One region of the Yersinia entomophaga genome, then DNA from elsewhere that is predicted to be linked to it. Evidence: predicted binding sites of a transcription regulator. Region 1 holds the regulator's gene; the other holds the start of a gene.

Region 1 (3,427 bases):
GCCAGCCGACGCTTGCCGCGCTCTCGGTGATTTTATCAATGCTCGTCGCCGTCTTGAGCTACGTGGCGAAGCCAACGGCGTAACGGTTTATGATGATTTTGCTCATCATCCAACGGCCATTCTGGCTACTTTAGCTGCGCTGCGTGGCAAGGTTGGCGGGACAGCGCGGATTTTGGCGGTGCTGGAACCTCGCTCAAACACCATGAAAATGGGGCTGTGCAAAAATGAGCTGGCGCCGTCACTCGGCCGGGCTGATGAAGTCTTTCTGTTCCAGCCACAGCATATTCCGTGGCAGGTGGTGGAAGTGGCCGAAGCCTGTATTCAACCGGCTTCATGGAGTGCTGATATTGATACGCTGGTAGAAATGATCGCGAAAACCGCTCAGCCGGGCGATCACATTCTGGTCATGAGCAACGGTGGTTTCGGCGGAATCCATAGCAAACTGCTGGAAGCGCTGGAGAAAAAGGCGCATCAGCAGCTATTGAACTGATTTAGATAAAAAAAGCCCCCGAAAGGGGGCCAAAGGGTTCGCTGGATAGGACAGCGAGGGATTATCTAGCATTGCTCTTTCTTACTTTTTTCTTGCTCTTGCTCAATAGACTTATGTTCATCTGTTTATAGTTAAAAGATTATTGAGCAAGCTTGTCTGTTTGGGATTTGCCGCTTAAAACACCGTGCATTCGCCCTTATTTGTAAATCTTGGCTGTTGCATGCCAGCCATTTTCCTGACGCATTTCAATGATTTTATACGCTGTAGCGCCTTTGCTATCGGCTTTGTCGGCCAGTGCCTGAGTAATATCAGAAGGCGCGCCGGTGATGCCACTCACGCTGATGGTTCCCATATCGGTCAGGCTGTTAGTTTGAGCATTATTAACAGACTCGGCGGCTGAAGCGCCAAACGCGATAACGGAAAATAAGCCTAGTGCAGCGATGGTATTTTTGATTTTCATGATCTCTTCCTAAAAATAGCCAACAACCAGAAAGCATTATTATCGATTCTGCTACTTAGAGGCTGTTGTTTTGATTGTGTTTCTATTCTGACTGAATCTGGTAAGGCGATGCGCCAGGTCAGAATTTACTGGTAGATTTTTGCTGTAGCGTGGAAGTTGCCGTCTTCGCGAGCTTCGATAACCTGATAAGCCTTGGCGCCTTGTGCATCTGCTTTGTCAGACAGTGCCTGACGAATATCTGAAGGCGTCCCATTCACACCGCTAACAGTAATGGTGCCAACCGATTGTAAGTTAGCCGCTTGGCTTGCGTTGATTGAATCGGCTGCAAATACGCCAAATGACAGTGCAGAAAGAACGCTTAATGCTGCTACGGTAGTTTTAATGTTCATGTTATGGCCTCTTAATATTCTTTTATTAGTTTGCGTAAATGTGATTTACGTCACGAAATGAGTATACATCTAGTCACCCGAAACATTAATAGCGGGCTAATAATATTTAGCGTGACTTTAATGTGAGTTATTAGTTTTTAATAACCAAACGGAATAAAAATCGATCAAAAAATGAGTGATTGAGGCAAAAAAGTAGATATTTCAAATGAGTGGGTGTTTTTGACCAAAAGTGCGAAAATTTTAGCGTGTATTCGCTGTTTAATGAAAAAGGGTCATTTTCCGTGCCGGTTAGATGAGAAAATCCAGTGATATTCACTACATGCAGTATGCCTCTTGGGAAATAGCTCAGAGGCTAGTTATATCTATAGGATGATAACGAGCAAAAAAGCGAAGCTGCATGGCTTGGAAAGGATGGCTGATGCAAGGTAAAGGAAGATGACTAAGGGAATAGGCTGTCGCAGATCGAAGATGGCAAAGGGATTGAAATGCAGAGTATGTACTGTAAAAGGCCAATAGAACCTTGATTCTACTGGCCGCGATCTGATTGGCTGGGATTACAGCTCTTGGTCGAATAAACCTAAAATGGCGTCATGCAGCTGTTTAACACTAAAGCCTTTAGCTGGCGTGGTGAAAATTGTGTCATCTCCGGCAATGCTACCCAGGATGCCTTCGGCTTTCCCTAATGAATCTAGCAGGCGGGCGATAAGCTGAGCAGCACCAGGGCTGGTGTGAATCACCACGACAGAATCATTATAATCTACGTCGAGAACCAGATTTTTCAGCGGGCTGCTGGTCGTTGGAACTCCCAATTCTGCTGGCAGACAGTAAACCATCTCCATTTTCGCATTACGGGTTCTAACGGCACCAAACTTGGTCAGCATGCGTGATACTTTGGATTGGTTAATGTTTTCAAACCCTTCCTCCTGCAATGCCAAAACAATCTCGCCCTGAGAACTGAATTTTTCCTCTTTCAATAACGCTTTAAACGCTTTGATAAGGTCTTCTTGTTTTGCGGGATTTCGCATTTTTCACCTGGGGGAATGGAGAGTTAGGAAGCCAATTATGCATTTAAATGAATTTTTATTCAACATTAGCATGCGTAGGAAGTAATAAAAGCTCTTATATCAAAGCAGATGACAATTTAGCGTAAATATATCTCTAACTATTATGCCTAAGCTAAATGCATAGCAATCAAACAGTCGTGATAAAAATGTTATTAAAATGATGTTGTTCTGATGTTATGGAAGGGTGTAATGTAACCGCCGATTAACCTGTTGTGGATGCTTAAATTATTTTTAGAAGAATGTGCGCTATATCATTAATCGATAAGCGAATTACTCTAAAATAAGCCGACTTCACACCCGTTTTTAATGCGTGATCTCTCAATCTGACTGTTAATAGATTGTGTTTAAAATCGCAATAAACTAAGGTGCGTAAATAGATGAATTCACGGCAAATTTAAATTATATATAACAAGGAGTATAGGATGAAAGTTGCAGTTCTCGGTGCCGCTGGTGGTATCGGCCAGGCCCTCGCTCTTCTACTCAAGACTCAGCTTCCTTCAGGTTCAGACCTTTCTCTGTACGACATCGCTCCGGTTACTCCGGGTGTAGCTGTAGATCTGAGCCACATCCCTACGGCAGTCAATATTAAAGGTTTTAGCGGCGAAGACGCTACCCCAGCTCTGCAAGGCGCTGATGTAGTTCTGATTTCTGCCGGTGTAGCCCGTAAACCTGGCATGGATCGTTCGGATCTATTTAATGTTAACGCTGGGATCGTTCGTAATCTGGTTGAGCAAATCGCTCGTACTTGCCCAAAAGCATTGATCGGTATTATCACTAATCCAGTGAACACCACCGTAGCTATCGCGGCTGAAGTACTGAAAAAAGCTGGGGTATACGACAAGAACAAACTGTTTGGTATCACCACTCTGGATACCATTCGTTCAAACACCTTCGTTGCTGAATTGAAAGGCAAGCAGCCTCAGGATATCGAAGTGCCGGTTATTGGTGGTCACTCTGGCGTGACTATTCTGCCATTGCTGTCACAGATTCCTAGCGTGAGCTTCACCGAGCAGGAAGTTGCCGA
Region 2 (3,427 bases), 1.1 Mb from region 1:
TAAAACAATAGAAGAAGAATCTGTAATCACCGGAGCGACGAGGCTCAGGCCAGAATACGTGTACCTATCGGTACCCCGTTAAACAGAGCAGGAAGCTGGTCAGCATGACGCCAGCTGGCAATATCCACCGGACGCCCCAGTGAACGGGCTGCATCCAACGCCGCGTTCACTTTCACCACCATACCATCAGTAATAATGCCCTGAGCAATCAGTTGCTCTGCTTTTTGCGCCGTCATTTCGGCAATGCGTTGCCCTTTGCCATCCAGAATGCCGCTAACATCAGACAACAGGATTAAATCCGCGCCTAAGGTTGCCGCCAGCGCGGTTGCCGCCTGATCCGCATTCACATTCATTAGCTCGCCAGAGGCGGTAATGCCGATAGAACTAATGATCGGCATGTAGTTAGCAGCCAGTAGGGTTTGTACTAACGTCGGTGAACCCGGTTGAGCACCTCCAACGTGACCCAACTCCGCATCTAGCGGCGTTACTGTGACCGTATTACCATCGCCCAAACACAGGCCAACGGCGGCGATATGATGTTTCACCGCCCAGGCTAACAGGGTTTTATTGGCAGTCCCCGCCAGTGCACCGGTGATGATGTCGATCTGGTCGGCCGGCGTCACCCGCAGGCCATTTTTCTTCACGACAGGCAGAGCCAGTTTTTTCATCAAGTCGTCTACCAGACAGCCGCCGCCATGCATAATGACCAGCGGACGCTGATGCTTTTCGCGGTAGATCACCAAGGCATTAAACAGGCGCTCCAACGCCTCTTCGCTGTCCAATAACACCCCACCTAATTTAATGACTAACGGATTCATCATGGTCTGCGCCTCAATTGCGTCTTGAAAATATAGGGGTGAGCGAGAATACGTTGCGGGAGAATTTCGCTACCGTCCCTGATTAAAGCAAAGCCTGAGTTTCCGGGAAACCAAAGCGTATATTCATGCACTGAACAGCCTGAGCTGCCGCGCCTTTCAGTAAGTTATCTTCCGTCGCGACCACAATCAGATGTTCGCCCTGAACCGAAAAGCCGATATCGCAAAACGGTAACCCAACCACGGCTTTCAGTGCGGGAACGCCCTGCTGATACAAACGCACCAGAGGTTTATCCTGATAGGCGTTGTGATAGGCCTCGGCGATATCCTGTGCGGTGACGCCAGCGTTTAGGCGACAGGTAATGGTAGCCAGAATGCCGCGGGCAAAATTCCCCAGATGCGGAGTGAAAATGACCGGCGTACCCAAATGAGCCACAATTTCAGGCTGATGACGATGAGTAAACAAGCCGTAAGGCTGCAAACTGACTTCGCAGAAGCTGTTGCCGACGCTGGCTTTACGCCCCGCGCCGCTCACGCCGCTTACTGCATTAATCACTGGCCACTGTTCCTGATTTAGCAAACCGTTTTCTACCAGAGGCTTTAACGCCAACTGGGATGCCGTGGGATAACAACCCGGCACGGCAATCAACTGAGCTTGTTTAATTTTATCCGCCTGCCATTCCGCCAGGCCGTAAACTGCCTGCTCCAGCCATTCGGCATGCTGATGTTCAAAACCGTAATAAGTGGTATAAAAATCAGGGTCCTGTACGCGATACGCACCGGACAAATCGAATACTACGCAGCCCGCCGCTAGAAATTGCGGAGCCAAATCGTGGCTAACTTCATGAGCGGTTGCCAGAAACACCACATCCACGTTTTTCGCAGCTTGAGCCACATCAACCAAGGGTTGCAGCGGTAAATCGATGATGCCTTTTAACTGCGGGTGCAGATCGGAAAGCAATTTTCCTGCATCTGCACTTTGCGCTGAAACCGTTAAACCGGTTATGTTCATATGTGGGTGACGATTCAGGTAAGCCGTAAGTTCAGCTCCGGCATAACCGCTGGCACCAACAATCAGCGTATTCAACATGGATTCAGTTCACCTTCTGACTAACTGTACATAAGTACGCAAAACGAGTTGCAGGGTTTATCAGCAAGTTTTTACTGTTTCCCTACGCGATTGAGCATTGACATTTTCGTAAATTCAAGGGCGTTTCTGGTTCCCTTACGCTCATGCTTGCTGTATTTTCATTCAAATAGTTATTCACAATAACTGCATGAATATTGATACTACCCTAACCAAAGGCTGTCAACAGTGAAGATGAAATTACCTCCATTTATTGAGCTGTACCGGGCGTTAATCGCAACGCCCTCTATTAGCGCAACCGATAGCGCTCTGGATCAAAGTAATGAAGCGTTAATCAACTTGTTGGCCGAATGGTTTAGCGAACTAGGTTTTCGCGTGGAAATCCAACCAGTGCCGGAATCCCGCAACAAATTCAACCTGCTGGCCAGCATTGGTGAAGGCAGCGGCGGGCTGCTGCTGGCGGGTCATACCGATACAGTACCTTACGATGAAGGCCGCTGGACGCGCGATCCGTTCACTTTGAGCGAACATGACAACAAGCTGTACGGTTTAGGTACTGCGGATATGAAAGGCTTCTTTGCCTTTATTCTGGATGCGGTGCGCGATATCGACGCCAGTAAACTGACCAAACCGCTGTATATTCTGGCTACCGCGGATGAAGAAACGACTATGGCCGGAGCGCGTTATTTTGCGGCTTCCACCCAACTACGCCCCGATTTTGCCATTATCGGCGAGCCAACCTCGCTGAAACCGGTGCGTGCCCATAAAGGCCATATTTCTAGCGCTATTCGCATCGTGGGTCAGTCCGGTCACTCCAGCGATCCGGCGCGCGGCGTCAACGCCATAGATCTGATGCATGAATCCATCACCCATTTGATGGCGCTACGCAACACATTGCAGGAGCGTTACAACAATCCGGCCTTCAATATTCCCTATCCCACCATGAACTTTGGCCACATCTCCGGCGGTGACGCGGCAAACCGTATTTGTGCCTGCTGTGAATTACATATGGATATTCGCCCGCTACCGGGGCTGACGTTGAGCGATTTAAGCGAATTGATGAATGAAGCGCTGGCACCGGTGAGCCAACGCTGGCCGGGTCGCTTGACCATCGACGAGCTACACCCGCCGATTCCGGGTTACGAATGCCCAACCGATCACGCTATGGTGGCGGTGATTGAGAAACTGCTGGGCAGCCGTACCGAGGTGGTGAATTACTGCACCGAAGCACCGTTTATTCAGCAGGTATGCCCTACACTGGTGCTTGGCCCTGGCTCGATTAATCAGGCACATCAGCCAGATGAATATATAGACACCGCTTTTATTGAACCGACCCGCGAGCTGATTTCCCAGTTGGTCGATCACTTCTGCCAGCAGTAAGCAAGCTACCCGAACGCATGTGTTATCGGGTAAGCACGTGTTATCAGATAAAAAAGTGGATGGGAGATCGCTACCCATCCACAGATAGCCCATTTCGATCAATATCGATGATTAGCCAGACTGATAACCTGCGACCAGTAATTAA

What was found. Region 1 encodes ArgR, which controls arginine synthesis, uptake and breakdown. Its sites were predicted from a motif close to ANTGAATAAAAATACANT; they were not measured.
Region 2: argC (N-acetyl-gamma-glutamyl-phosphate reductase) is a predicted target of ArgR. The motif match lies at 2,055-2,072, and genes of this name have one in related genera.

What each region holds. Positions count from the first base shown of each region.
Region 1 covers NZ_CP010029.1:2,857,096-2,860,522, forward strand. Annotated here, with positions in the region: gene mpl (UDP-N-acetylmuramate:L-alanyl-gamma-D-glutamyl-meso-diaminopimelate ligase) at 1-490, shown strand, start outside; gene yhcN (peroxide/acid stress response protein YhcN) at 687-950, opposite strand; gene yhcN (peroxide/acid stress response protein YhcN) at 1,076-1,339, opposite strand; gene argR (transcriptional regulator ArgR) at 1,894-2,364, opposite strand; gene mdh (malate dehydrogenase) at 2,826-3,427, shown strand, end outside.
Region 2 covers NZ_CP010029.1:1,709,017-1,712,443, forward strand. Annotated here, with positions in the region: gene argB (acetylglutamate kinase) at 45-821, opposite strand; gene argC (N-acetyl-gamma-glutamyl-phosphate reductase) at 901-1,905, opposite strand; gene argE (acetylornithine deacetylase) at 2,137-3,282, shown strand.